4 regions of the Vibrio sp. R10-SG-ISO4 genome follow, and region 4 is predicted to be linked to each of the others. Evidence: predicted binding sites of a transcription regulator. Region 4 holds the regulator's gene; each other region holds the start of a gene.
The links. The regulator CRP, encoded in region 4, controls carbon source genes, mostly activating them, when cyclic AMP is high. The targets are predictions, from matches to a motif close to TGTGANNNNNNTCACA.

Region 1 (3,692 bases), on a different contig from region 4:
GAGATGCTCAAAGAGATGGCGATCGGCGGCATTATTCATGATGTGGGCAAAGTGAAGGTGGATGATAAGGTGCTGCACAAACCGGCACGCTTAACACCGGAAGAATTTGAGCACATGAAGCTTCATCAAGTGTTTGCGAAAGATATGATCATGTCCGTGACTGGGCTCAGTGATGTGAGCCGTGATGTCTGTCTGATGCATCACGAAAAACTGGACGGCAACGGCTACCCGAATGGCCTTAAAGGGGATGAAATTCCACTGCACGGTCGCATGAGTTGCATTGTGGATATCTACGATGCCCTCACCGCGGATCGCGTCTACAAGCGTGGAATGAGCTCGGCAGAGGCGTTTAAAATTCTATTGAGCCTCACGCCCAATCACCTCGATCGTGACTTGGTGTATAAGTTCATCAACTGTATCGGTATGTACCCAGTGGGGGCGTTAGTCGAACTCAGTGATGGGCGAGTGGGCATCGTCTGGACATCCAATGAATCTGAGCCGCTGAAACCGGAAGTGAAGTGCTTTTACTCGCGCAAGAACAAGCGTTATGTTGATGTGGCTTTTGTCGATCTCAAGCGCAGCAGTGTCAAGATTGCCAAAGCGATTGCGCCAAGTCAGCTAGAAGTGGATGCGACGCCGTTCTTTGACGTTTGATGCATCGATAGTGAGCCGCTACTTTTCGTTGTAGGCAGAATAGGTCTTCGCAGACAACACTGCCACCGTAAACAGAAAAAGCGCCTTTTACTCACGTTATGTGGATAAAAGGCGCTTTATTATCGAGCACAATTTGTCGGCGCTAAAGCTTAGATCGCAAGATAGGTCAGCGGAATATCTGGTCCTAATACTTCAAGGGTCGCTTGCGTGTCGGCGAGGTGGCTGATTCCGCCTTCGGCCATCTCTGCCAAGGCACCAGATTCAATGTCGCTGAAGGATTTACCGGCCATCAACAGTTGAATTAACGCGACTTGCAGTGGTGGCAAGCTTGGGTTGAACGCAGCGTTTTCAGCGTACGCACCGAGATAGGTCGACCCATCGGTGGTTTTGAGTGCGACACCGCTCAGGTTGTGAGTGTAAGGTGAGTGGCTCATATTCAGCGCTTTCAGAGCCGCTTGTACCAACTCGTCACCGTCTTCACTGTGATAGCCGTGATTGACCTCAGACATCAAACCCGACTCAATGCCGAGATCGCTAGGGCCAAAGGCTTCTGGCAGATAATCGTGCAGAGTCTTGCCTTCACGTTCAGGCAATTGAACCGTGAGTTCTTTTGCCGTCGACAGTTCATTCATAAACTGACGACAGTGGCCACAAGGGCTGTAGTTGATGGTGATGTCAGAAATGCCTTGCTCGCCTTTCATCCACGCGTGGCTGATGGCACATTGCTCGGCGTGTACCGTTTGACCGAGTTGCACACCGGCAATCTCAACGTTGGCACCGAAATATAAGCGACCCGTTAAGCCGCGCACAATCGCGCCCACGTAGAATTTAGACAGGGGGGCGTAGGAGAACGCCGCCGCGACAGGCAAGAGCATCACTCGCGTATCAGCATCGTTTTTACCGCTGATGTTTTTAAACTGCTCAAATTGGTCGGCTGACAGGGTGGCATCAAATGACTCGCTCAGCACGATGGGTTTGAGGTAATCGGCAACGTCGCTAGGGAGCTGTGTCAGGGCTTGTTCTATGCGGCTGGTCATAGTGAATCCTTTGTTGTTATTTCAGAGTCAAGCTCGATGCTAGGGAAAACATAGCTAGGTTGTTGACATCTTGTGATACTGGACAATCATTCTATGCGACGCACCAAACAATACAGTGATAAAAATCACACTTACGTTTGTAACGAGTGCAAATTTGCTGATAGATGAGTGATGTCACACAATTCTGGCGCACTGTCTAGCCGCAGCTAGTGCGATAACCAGAGTGCCAGAGCAAAAAATGACGGTGCCAATATGGAGGTGATCACGCCACATACCACCAGAGCCAGAGAGCTAAACGCCGCATCTTGCGCGTTTTTCTCCGCACAGGTCGCGGTGCCAAGGGCATGTGAGACAGTGCCCATGGTCAGACCCTTTGCAATTGGGTGGGTGATGTTTAACAGCCCATAGATAGGGTAGGCAAAAATCGCCCCAAACAAGCCGACCAATAGCACCAAAATCGCTGCAATCGCGGGTTCGCCACCCAAATGGCTAGAGACTTCCATCGCAATCGGTGTGGTTACCGATTTGCCGAGTAAACTGGCGATCAAGGTTAAGTCGGTGTCTAGGCTAACGGCAATCAGACTGGCCGTCGCCATTGACAGGACGCTACCCACGCCGCATGCCAACATAATGATGCGCCAATTGGCCCGAATTTGAGGGAGCTGCTCATACAGTGGGTAGGCCAAGGCCACAACCGCAGGCTGCAGCAGGAGATTGATCCAGTGATTGCTTTCGTAATAGGTTTCAAAAGGAACGCTCAGCCAAGTCAGAAGCGGGATAAGAACCGCTAGGCTGACCAGCAGCGGGTTCATTAACGGTGAGTTGACTCTACTGCACACCCAACGCGCACTCAAAAACACCACCACAGTCACGAGTAGCCACATCATTGGTTGCCTCGCTTAAGCAGGCGATCGAGCATCCAGCCCAGAGAGATGAGGACAATCGCCGTGCCACCAATCGCACTTGCCAGAATTGGCCACGCATTGTGGTAGAGCAGATCGAAGTGTTCCATCAAGCCGACACTGATGGGCACAAACAGCAGTACCATATAGCGAATAAACAGCGTCGCACCGGGTTTGACCCACTTTGAGGGCACCAAGCCGCTTGCCATCAAGCAGAACAAAATAAGCATGCCGATGATGCTGCCGGGAATCGAGGTCTTCAGCCATTGCTGAATATTAAGACCGGCGATCAGGCAGAGAAAAATCAAGCCAAATGAGATGAAGTAGTGCAATAAAGTACGAGGCATAAGAGCGGTGTTGCCTTAAGAGACCAACTGTTGAACGTATTGATAGACCGATTTTAAGATAGCGACTTTCTTTTCGTCACTTTCATGTTCATGAACTAAGTTTTCCAGATTGATCATGTAATTTTCAATGCGACTTTCGAAGTACTCGCGGCAATGCGCCGCCCACTGCTGCTGCTCTTTTTCATCCAATGTCCATGGGTAGTGGCGTGCGCGGTAGCGAAATAGTAGCGGGGCGATGCGTGGATCACTGAATTCAATGTCTAGACCTGCGAGTTGCTGCGGTTCAGTTTGGCGAATGATCTCCATGGCTGCTTTGTCGGCAGGAGAAAAGAAACCGTCATACAACTGAGTATCCACGTCGGATGACGCGGCGTACTCTCTTTCAATACTGTACAAGCCAATCAACTTTTCGCGGATTTCTGGGTGTTGGCGAAGCGTGGCTAGGTTTTGTAAGCACTGCTCGCGGTCGATGCCAATATGAGCGGCATTGTCCGCCGTGAGGGTTTTCGCAGGGGCGAGAATTGGGCACTTATTGAGATGCACCAGTTTGACCGGCACGGGCAGTTCATCTGGCCCTAGGTCGTCTCGCTTGGTGTACAAACGCGTGTTGAGTGCGTCGACATCAAGATCCAACAGTGGCTGAGGATCTTTGGCTAAGTCCACCATGATAACCGCGTTTTGGTTGGTCGGGTGCCACGCCACTGGAACCATCCAACTGGTGTATTGGCACTCTCGGCCTAACATGCCGGAGA
Region 2 (3,692 bases), on a different contig from region 4:
CCAGCTTCTTGTCTGCAGAAAGACCAGAGACCTTCAAGCCCGCTTTTTCAATTTGTGGTCGAAGGACGTTGTTCACTTCGTAACGGTGACGGTGACGTTCATGAATCGTCGCGCTACCGTATAGCTCGCGAGCCTTAGTTCCTTTCTCTAAGTGACATAGCTGAGAGCCAAGACGCATAGTACCACCAAGATCCGACGTTTCGGTACGTTCTTCAACTTTACCTTCACCGTCGACCCACTCAGTGATCAAGCCTACCACAGGGTATTTCGTCTCTTTATTAAATTCTGTTGAATGCGCGCCTTCCATGCCCGCAACGTTACGAGCGTATTCAATCAACGCGACTTGCATACCAAGACAGATACCAAGGTAAGGGACATTGTTTTCACGCGCGTATTGCGCTGCGCGAATCTTACCTTCGATACCACGGTCACCAAAACCGCCCGGTACTAGAATAGCGTCAAGACCGGCAAGCACTTCAACTCCTTTAGTCTCAACATCTTGTGAATCTACGTATTTAATGGTGACGTTCAAGCGGTTTTTCAAGCCAGCATGCTTAAGCGCTTCGTTGACTGATTTGTACGCGTCCGGCAGTTCGATGTATTTACCGATCATACCGATGGTCACTTCGCCCGTTGGGTTCGCTTCTTCATAGATAACCTGCTCCCATTCAGACAGGTCTGCTTCTGGAGCGTCGATACCAAAACGTGCACACACAAGATCATCAAGACCTTGCGATTTGATCAGTTGAGGGATCTTGTAGATCGAATCCACATCCTTCATCGAAATCACCGCTTTCTCAGGAACGTTACAGAAAAGGGCAATTTTCTTACGCTCGTTCGCTGGGATCATGCGATCGCTACGACAAACCAGAATATCAGGTTGGATACCGATAGAGAGCAGCTCTTTCACTGAGTGCTGAGTCGGCTTGGTTTTCACTTCACCCGCCGCAGCAAGGTAAGGGACTAGCGTCAAGTGCATGAACATCGCACGTTCACGGCCGAGTTCAACAGCAAGCTGACGAATCGCTTCCATAAACGGCAATGACTCGATGTCACCGACCGTACCACCAACTTCAACGATAGCCACATCGTGCCCTTCAGAACCGGCAATAACACGGTCTTTGATGGCGTTAGTGATGTGAGGGATAACTTGAATGGTGGCACCTAGGTAGTCACCACGACGCTCTTTGCGAAGCACGTCTGCGTAAACACGACCGGCAGTAAAGTTATTGCGCTTAGTCATCTTGGTGCGAATGAAACGCTCATAGTGACCAAGATCTAGGTCGGTCTCTGCGCCATCTTCCGTGACGAACACTTCACCGTGCTGAGTTGGGCTCATGGTGCCCGGGTCAACGTTGATGTAAGGGTCAAGCTTCATCATGGTCACTTTAAGACCACGAGCTTCTAGAATAGCGGCTAGAGATGCAGCTGCAATACCTTTACCTAGAGAGGATACAACCCCGCCAGTAACAAAAATGTAATTTGTCGTCATGTTTAACCTGAAATTGGTTGAATGAGGGAAATGGAATTCTTCTGGACGGGACGAAAATATACCAGAAGACCCTAACCGCCACAACGTGAAATCTATCACACTGTGATTTTTTCTTTTTTGCTTCAAATCAAATTCACACGACGGCTGACTGTACTCAGACGAATTCGCGTGATTACTCTGAGCGAGTATTTTTTTCCGCCGCTTTTACTTCATCCCACAGAGCATCAAGCGCCTCTAAGGGTAACTGTTCTAGCGTCTTATTCTGCGCCGCAACGCGTGATTCTACGCCTTTAAAGCGACGCACAAACTTAAGATTCGCCTTACTCAATGCCGATTCTGGGTCATGACCGAGGTGACGAGCAAGATTCACCACCGCAAACAGCAAATCACCGAGCTCCATCTCGACCTTGTCATCTTGCACCGAGACTTGGACCGCTTCCGCGACGACTTCATCGACCTCCTCGCGTACTTTATCCACCACGGGTCCTAAAGTGTCCCAATCAAAACCCACTTTGGCGCACTTTTTCTGAATTTTTGTAGCACGAGAAAGCGCCGGTAGAGAAGCTGGTATTGAGTCTAGGATACTTTGTTCATTTTTGCCTAGTTGCGCTTTCTCTTTGGCTTTTTCCGCCTCCCAATTGGCGTTAATTTCCTCGTCGCTGGCAAACTCCGCTTGACCAAAGACATGCGGGTGACGGCGCGTGAGTTTTTCATTCACTGTGTCGACCACCTCAGAAAAATCAAACAATTGCTGCTCTTTAGCCAGTTGACTGTAGAAAATCACCTGGAACAACAGATCGCCAAGCTCTTCTTTTAGATTGGTCCAATCGCGGTTGTGAATCGCATCCACCACTTCATAGGTTTCTTCAATGGTGTGCGGCACTATGGTGTCGAAAGACTGCTTTAAATCCCATGGGCAGCCGTGTTCTGGATCACGCAGCTTGGCCATGATTTGCTCTAATTGTTCAATTGGATGACTCATGCCTCTCCCTCACAAAATGAAAAGGTGAGCAGCATAACCACTCACCTTCGAACTGTTGGTCGCGCTTAACGCGCATTGTCAATAATTGCTACGGATTCCGGTTAGCCCAAACGTTTAACGCTCATCACGTCTCGGATCTGTTCCACACGTTTGATCACCCGTGATAACACCTCGATGTTGTTCACTTCAAGATCAAAATCCATGATCGATAACTGTTTACGGTAGTCGACGCGATTCTTCATGCTGGTCACTTTGATTTTCTCATTAGCAAACAGCGTAGTGATGTCTTTTAACAGCCCACCGCGCTCCATCGCCTCAACACGGACGGTGAGAATGTAGGAGCCCACAAAACCGCTGCCCCAAACGGTATCAATAATACGTTCTGGTGCATGGTGCCTTAACTCATCAAGCTGCTCACAATCGGCGCGATGTACTGAAATGCCACGGCCCTGGGTGATATAACCGCAGATTTCATCGCCCGGGATTGGCTGACAGCATCGAGCGAGGTGAGTCATCAAGTTGTCGACCCCTTCGACCACAACCGCATCCTTCTTAGGGCGGCTCTGAGCCGGCGCTTTGTGCTCTGCTTCTTGGAGCTTTTCTAGTGCTTGCTTGTCTTCTTCTTCAGCGGTGGGCTTGTTCACCAACGCATTGATATGATTAATGATCTGGTTAATCCGCAAATCACCACTGCCCACCCCAACAAACAGTTCATCGGTCGAGTTAACGTTGAAGCGCTTCAGCGAGTAACGCTCGGCGTCTTTTAACGTCGCACCAATTTTCGCCAGTTCCACCTCGAGAATCTCGCGCCCCGCCTCGAGGTTTTTCTCACGAGACTGCTTGCGGAACCAAGCATTGATCTTCGCGCGTGCTCGCCCTGAGGTCACAAACCCCATCGACGGGTTTAACCAGTCGCGCGATGGGTTGGGCTCTTTAGCGGTAATGATCTCCACTTGATCGCCCATCGACAATTTATGGGTAAAAGGTACGATACGGCCCGCTACTTTGGCACCAATACAGCGATGCCCCACTTCTGAGTGAATGTGGTAAGCAAAATCGAGCGGAGTCGCGCCCATCGGTAAGTCGACGACATCGCCACGCGGAGTAAAGGCATAGACGCGGTCATCAAACACTTGGCTGCGCACTTCATCCAACATCTCACCCGAGTCGGACATCTCCTCTTGCCAATCAAGCAGTTTGCGTAGCCAGGTAATTTTC
Region 3 (3,692 bases), on a different contig from region 4:
ATCAAGCATGGTCACATCTTGCTCGGCATCGTAATACTTCGCCTCGCTCGCTTCACGATAGCTCAATGCAAACGGCAGAAAGACTAAGTCGTACTCTAACCCTTTCGATTTGTGGATGGTGACGATCTGCACCAGATTACGCTCCGATTCCAAGCGCTGAATTTGCTCATCACTGCCACTAAGCCCTTGCTCCGCATCGCTGATGGATTGCGCTAACCAACGCAACAAGCCATGATCGCTGTCGAGTTCACCACTCATCTGTTGCAATAACTCACCCATGTGCATCAGATCCGTCAAGGTTCGCTCACCGTTTTGCTCTTCTAGCAGGCGCTCTGCAATATGACGCTTGCTGATCACGCTGCGCAACATCGGCAATACACCGCGTTGCTGCCAAAGTTGGCGGTAACCTTTAAACTCATTGATCGCGTTTTCCCACTCGTTTTCATCGTTGTTCAAGCTATCGAGTGTGGCCGCATCAAGGGCAAACAGTTCGCTGGCTAAGCACGCTCTTAACGCTCTGTCGTACTCGGGCGTCAGCACCGCTTGCAATAGACGCTGCACATCGGCGGCAACAACAGAACTGAACACACTGTCTCGGTTGGAGAGATAGACACTGGCAATGCCTTGATCGGCCAGCGCTTGTTTGATCATCCGACCTTCATTCCCAGTGCGCACCAACACAGCAATATCACCGGCCTCAATCGCCTGCTCGCCTTTCGCGCCTACCAACATGGCCTCATTATTAGCCGCAGCCTGAAGAATTGTCTGGATCTGGTTGGCCGTCGCACTCGCCATCGCCTCAAGGTACTCACCTTTGGCCAGCGGTTTCTCTTCAGCTTCTTGTAACCAATACGTCAACGCTGGTTGTCGTGTGCCGCTTAAAGTCCAACCTTTGCGCTCAGAACCCGGAGAGGCGTTGACGGGATAAAAAGGAATATCTTGATCGTAGATAAACGGGCTTTTCGGCACTGAAAACACTTGATTGACCGCTGCCACCATATCGGCGCTTGAGCGCCAGTTCGTGCCTAAAGTGAAATGCGACGTCACCTGTTGGCGCGCTTTAATGTAGGTAAAAATATCCGCGCCACGAAACGCGTAAATCGCCTGTTTCGGGTCGCCAATCATAAACAGACCGCACTCAGGGCGATCAAGGTAAATACGACTGAAAATACTGTATTGCAGCGGGTCGGTATCTTGGAATTCGTCGATCATTGCAACGGGATAGAGAGTGCGAATCCGCTCACGCAGTAGCTCAGTATCATCAAGGTCGATCGCCGCAGAAAGCTGAGTCAACAAGTCATCAAACGAGAGCCACTGCTTCTGAGCTTTGGCCGCTGCCAGCATTGTGCGGCAATGCTCTATCGCATGAGCCAACATCGGCGCTTTGAGATCCACCGGGTGAGCGAGGTGGGCTTCAATACGTGCAAATAACGGGTGCTCAGGCGCTTGGCCTTTCGGTGTTTTTTCAAGCAGTGCGTTTTGCGCAAACTTCTCCAGCGCCGTGGGTATCTCATAGTTTGTCGTCGCCTGGGCAGCCCAGGCAGAAACACTCTCTATCCAGGTCGGTAGCGATTTTTTACTGTAACTGCGCTTATTGACGTCTGACTCGTTGATGATCGCCTGCACCTCGTCTTGATGCGCTCGCCAAAGTGCCTTGAGTTCATCAATTTGAGCCAGATTACGCTCATGCAAATCCGCTAAGCTGCCCCGCATTGCAGGCACGCTTAACGCCAAAGGTGCACCAGTCAAATAGTTCGAAATCGCGGCTAACAGCTCATTCGGCGCCCGCCAAATTCGGCGAATTTCACCTGCCAGTTGGGGGGGTAATGGATAGAAATTACGCCGCCAATAATCTGCGACCACTTGCGCTTTTAGATGGCTTTCATCAGTGACAAATTCATTGCTAAATCGACTGCCTGACTCAAACGCATTTTGCGTCAGCATCCGCTGGCAGAAACCATGAATCGTGTAGACGGCGGCTTCATCCATCTGCCTTTCCGCTTGCAGCAATATTTGCGCAGCTTGGGCGTGATCCGTCACCGCTTCAAGCAAAGGCTCGATCACTGGGTCGCTGCTTTGACCACGAGCAAAAGCAAGGCGCGCGTCATGAATACGCGCCCTGATCCTATCGCGCAGCTCCGCCGTGGCAGCCTCAGTAAAGGTCACCACCAAAATCTGATCCACAGTGAGCGGATGCGCGTGCCGAGTCTGCTCGTCGCCATGCCCGAGCAACAAGCGCAAATAAAGCCCTGCAATGGTAAAGGTTTTTCCTGTTCCAGCTGAGGCTTCAATCAGCCGAGCACCATGCAATGGAAAAGTCATCGTATCGAGTGCGGTCGGTGTGATATCACCACCACTAGAAAGAGTGGAACGAGACGATGCGGTCATAAAATTCTGCCCTTTAACTGTACGAGTTCACACATTGGCTCAATGGCACATTGTATGAATTCATGGATGTTTCACCTATCACGATTCAGCTCGACAATATTAGTGCTAATACTCAATGTGATCCGGTTAATAAAACGCTATTTTATCTGTTAACCCCATAAAAATACGGGGAGTTCTGCGATCTTACTCACAGCAGCCTATAGAGTGAGTCGTTAGTATTCGCAGCACGAGTTGAGGCAGTGTGTCTGCCCATCAACCCAACAAATCATGGTCCCTCTGACCTGTGGCCGTACAGCGAACGCCCTACACTATAATGATTTTCTGGCGGCCACTTTACCTTCTGCTATTTTTACTTTTCATTTTCACTGCCCCTCTACGACACATCGGCAGCATCTTGTGCAGCGAGACGAGGTGCTTGAATGACGCGAGCAGCCAATGTACGCACTCGAGCGGCCAGTTCCTCATCCCATTGCGGCCAAATACGACGAATGTAACTGTCGTTGCCTTCGCCACTCGACATGTAGCCATCATTGAACGTATCGGCCATTTTTTTCAGCGATTTGTCTTCATCGTCCACCCACTTTCCGCGACTAAAGCCCGCTTCTATCGCCGCTAAAGCGGTACGGGGGAAATAAGGTAAAGGCTCACTCATGCCTTGGTAGTAAAGACCCACCAGCTCATTGAGTAGTGCGTACGCTTGCTCACGAGACTCTAGTGCAGGGTAGACCAGATGCTGCGCCCCTTCTTTTTTGTCATAGCCGATCAGGTGAGTGCGCAGCGCACGACCACTGGCGGCCATAGCCAAATGATCAAGCCAAGCGGAGAGATAGTCTTGAGATCGAATCCGCCCAGTACGAAAACGCACTAGCCCAGATTGGTACACTTGAGTCAACCAGCCGACCAGCTGTACGGGTTTGCCATCGCCAAGCACATCCAACGTGAGAGTGACTTCATGATCCTCACAAGGCGCTTGACACAATCCGTGCAAGGTTTTCGCTAACTCTTCACTTTGCACTCGGTTGGTTTCAAACTCAATGTCACCAAAAGCGCCAATAGGCAAACGCCCTTCGGCGCGATGCTTCGCCACACATTGCGCCATCAAGCGACTAGGATCGCGATCAGCTAATGTGTGAGCGGTCAGCAGTGTCGTAAGCAGCTCATCGCGCAACTGATAGCTTTCCAGTCCGCCCAGCACAAAGGGCTCTTCATCGTTCATCACAGGTTGCGGAGGCTCAAACGTCACCTTCAAGCGGCGGTTGAAAAAGTACTGAACAGGCAGGCGCCAAAAGCGTTGCAGCTCGACT
Region 4 (3,692 bases):
AGCGCGCGAGCAAGGACGCCACATCAGCTACTTTGGTCCGCAGGCGAACGACTTCCCTGCGCTGTCTGAGTTTTTTAAGCAGTATGGCAATGAAGGCACAGGGCAAATTCGTCGCTACTTGCACACCTTCGATGAAGCCGTGCCCTACAATCAAATGCCGGGTACCTTCACGCCGTGGCAAGATTTGCCGGAAAATTCTGACGTGCTGTTCTACGAAGGACTGCATGGCGGCGTGGTGGATGGTGAGGTCAACGTCGCCCAACACGTCGACTTTTTGATTGGCATGGTGCCCATTGTGAACTTGGAGTGGATTCAAAAATTCGTCCGTGACACGCGCGATCGCGGTCACTCACGCGAAGCGGTAATGGACTCGATTGTCCGCTCGATGGATGACTACCTCAACTACATTACCCCGCAATTTTCGCGTACCCACATCAACTTCCAACGCGTGCCGACCGTCGATACGTCCAACCCACTTAACGCTAAAGGCATCCCAAGTTTAGATGAAAGCTTTGTGGTGATCCGCCTGCGCGGCATCAAACAGGTCGACTTCCCATATCTGCTCGCTATGATTGATGGCTCTTTCATGTCGCGCCACAACACCATTGTCGTGCCGGGGGGTAAGATGAGTTTTGCGATGGAACTCATCGTCAGACCTATCCTACAGCAACTTATCGAGACGGGTAAAATTGGCTAGCGATCAGTCCTAAGACCCGTTTACTTGTCATACCGTGATCATGTGCACATTTTTGCGTAAACAATCACCAACTTGACACGATTAAAATCAAGAAATCCCTTTTGAAAAAGGCTACTATTTGTAACCGAAACAAAGATGGCTTGCAGCATTGAATAAGTGCTCTTATCCTAAAAAGCCTTGTTCAGGGCTTCGCGTCTTTTACTGGCGCGACAAAAATGGAAAGCGGCAAGCGTACCCTGCAGAGGAAGTGAGATATTATGGTTCTAGGTAAACCTCAAACCGATCCAACATTAGAGTGGTTCCTGTCACATTGTCATATTCATAAGTACCCATCAAAAAGCACATTGATCCACGCCGGTGAGAAAGCAGAGACGCTTTACTACATCGTCAAAGGCTCTGTGGCGGTACTGATTAAAGACGAAGAAGGTAAGGAAATGATCCTTTCTTACCTAAACCAAGGTGACTTTATCGGTGAACTTGGTCTATTTGAAGAAGATCAAGAGCGTACCGCTTGGGTTCGTGCTAAATCACCTTGTGAAGTTGCAGAGATCTCATTCAAGAAATTCCGTCAGCTTATCCAAGTCAACCCTGACATCCTAATGCGTCTATCTGCGCAAATGGCAAGCCGCCTACAAGTGACGAGCCAAAAAGTCGGTGACCTCGCCTTCCTAGACGTGACAGGCCGCATCGCGCAAACGCTACTTAACCTAGCGAAACAGCCAGATGCTATGACGCACCCAGACGGCATGCAAATCAAGATCACTCGTCAAGAGATCGGTCAGATTGTCGGCTGTTCACGTGAGACCGTTGGCCGTATCTTGAAGATGCTTGAAGAGCAAAACCTGATCTCCGCCCACGGTAAAACCATCGTCGTCTACGGCACGCGATAGGGTATTAGAGGCGAGTTCCTAGTGGCTAGTTCCTAGAGAAAACCTTTAAAGATTAAGAAAGCCACCCTGTCTACCAGCGGTGGCTTTTTATTTACCAGGCCCTAGCCCAATCACCCACTACCCATCACCCATTTCACCAGCCCCCCTCTAGGAACTAGCAACTAGGCACTAGGAACTTCCCCCATCCGTACTCTCAAATATCTTATCCGCTGACGCCGCGACAAACCCCGGGTAGAGCTCACCATTACTCATCGGATAGCGTTTAGCGAATTCGTAGAAGCCGCCTGGGATCACTTGCGTACCGTCACTAAAGCTCACCTCGACTTTGTCTGCCATGGTGGACGATTGCTCAAGCAGTACCTCTGGTGAGCCTTTCACTTCGCCACCCGACTCATTGATGACAAAGCCCGCTTGGCGCAGGTGCTCATTCACCGCCGCGACCTCGTCAAATGCCTTGAGCTGATTAACGCTTACGGTGAAATGGTTGGCCCCATAGCCGTGCGCCGCAAGCCATGCTGCGTACTCACTCTCTTGGGCGAGGGTTTGAAAATCTTCATAGCTGAGATCCCACAAACGGCCCGCATACAAAAACTCATGGCTTTGCAGTGCGGATGCCTCCACTTGTGCCACCAGCTTGCTGACAATGCTTTGCAGCGGCGCTGAGCACTCTTCGACTTTCAGCTCACTGATGAACACTTTTGGCAACGTCGGATCGGCGTGCTCGTAGTGCTTGGCGACCAAGTGTTTGCTCTCAAACAGGTAGTCACCACACGCTTGGTAACCCAGCGCAATAAATGGCGCAGCCAATGTCTCGATACCGAGCGGCGCAATGTTAAAGGTACGCAGCGCAATATGGTCATTGATCAGCGGTTCATCTTCTTCTAAAAGCTGATGAACCTTGGCTGCTTGAGGACATAGACGGGAAATATAGTCTTGCCACAGTAAATCGAACAGTTGAGCAGGCGTCATAACGTCTCCATGTTAATCGTGAAGCTGAATCGTAAAGCTGGTTCTTTAAAAGAATGGCTTAATCACAAACCTAGCAATGAATCGAACACCTTGGGCTCCAAGCGAGCCCAAGGTACGTCTTACAGTTCTACACCCGGGCTTAACGTCTCAGGCAGCAAGGTGTGCTCTCCTTCCATCGACGCCATAGGGTAAGCGCAATAGTCCGCAGCGTAGTAAGCACTTGGGCGAAGGTTGCCCGAGGCGCCCGGTCCGCCAAATGGCGCATCGCCACTCGCCCCAGTTAATTGGCGGTTGCGATTGACGATGCCTGCGCGAATGTGATCAACAAAGTAGGCCCACTCATCATCATCGGTGGACACCAGTCCAGCAGAGAGGCCAAAGCGGGTGTCATTGGCCAGCTCAACGGCGCGCTCAAGACCTTGATAACGCACCACTTGCAGCAGCGGGCCAAAATACTCTTCATCTGGCAGCGCATCGATGGCCGTGACATCAATAATCCCCGGAGTGACAAACGCCGCCTCGCCCGCTTTCGCTTCCACCAAGCTCACACCACCAAGGCTCTGCAAGTTCGCCTGTGCGTTGAGGATAAAGTGTGCCGCGGCTTTCGAAATTTGTGGGCCCATAAAAGGCGCTGGCTCTGCAAACGGCTGATCGACGCGCAGCTTGCGTGTGGCCGCAACCAAGCGATTGACCAAGGCATCGCCTTTGTCGCCCACAGGCACATAGAGACGTCGCGCACAGGTGCAACGCTGCCCGGCACTGATAAAGGCCGATTGCAAAATGGTGTAGACCGTCGCGTCCAGCTCACCATAGTGCTCACTGATGACCATAGGGTTGTTGCCGCCCATCTCCAGTGCCAGCATCTTGTCTGGCTGACCGGCAAATTGGCGATGCAGCAGGTGACCTGTATTGGCGCTACCAGTAAACAGCAGGCCATCAATGCCTTTCGACTCTGCTAGCGCAATGCCCGTCTCTTTGCCCCCTTGGACTAAGTTGATCACGCCCGCAGGCAATCCCGCTTGTTGCCACAGCTTCATCGCTAGCTCACCGGTCAGCGGCGTTTGCTCTGACGGCTTGAACACCACGGTGTTGCCCGCCAGCAGCGCTGGGACAATGTGACCATTGGGCAAATGACA

Region 1: cdd (cytidine deaminase) is a predicted target of CRP. The motif match lies at 1,806-1,821, and genes of this name have one in related genera.
Region 2: pyrG (CTP synthase) is a predicted target of CRP. The motif match lies at 1,577-1,592, and genes of this name have one in related genera.
Region 3: recB (exodeoxyribonuclease V subunit beta) is a predicted target of CRP. The motif match lies at 2,565-2,580, and genes of this name have one in related genera.

What each region holds. Positions count from the first base shown of each region.
Region 1 is NZ_JCBDHJ010000015.1:117,537-121,228, forward strand. Features, by position in the region: gene AC6R03_RS09275 (cyclic di-GMP phosphodiesterase) at 1-654, shown strand, start outside; gene cdd (cytidine deaminase) at 804-1,691, opposite strand; gene AC6R03_RS09285 (LrgB family protein) at 1,898-2,575, opposite strand; gene AC6R03_RS09290 (CidA/LrgA family protein) at 2,575-2,940, opposite strand; gene sbcB (exodeoxyribonuclease I) at 2,956-3,692, opposite strand, start outside.
Region 2 is NZ_JCBDHJ010000002.1:43,633-47,324, reverse strand. Features, by position in the region: gene pyrG (CTP synthase) at 1-1,492, opposite strand, end outside; gene mazG (nucleoside triphosphate pyrophosphohydrolase) at 1,665-2,474, opposite strand; gene relA (GTP diphosphokinase) at 2,576-3,692, opposite strand, start outside.
Region 3 is NZ_JCBDHJ010000023.1:36,980-40,671, forward strand. Features, by position in the region: gene recB (exodeoxyribonuclease V subunit beta) at 1-2,388, opposite strand, end outside; gene recC (exodeoxyribonuclease V subunit gamma) at 2,762-3,692, opposite strand, start outside.
Region 4 is NZ_JCBDHJ010000022.1:68,737-72,428, forward strand. Features, by position in the region: gene AC6R03_RS16265 (phosphoribulokinase) at 1-697, shown strand, start outside; gene crp (cAMP-activated global transcriptional regulator CRP) at 955-1,587, shown strand; gene AC6R03_RS16275 (DUF1338 domain-containing protein) at 1,756-2,556, opposite strand; gene astD (succinylglutamate-semialdehyde dehydrogenase) at 2,676-3,692, opposite strand, start outside.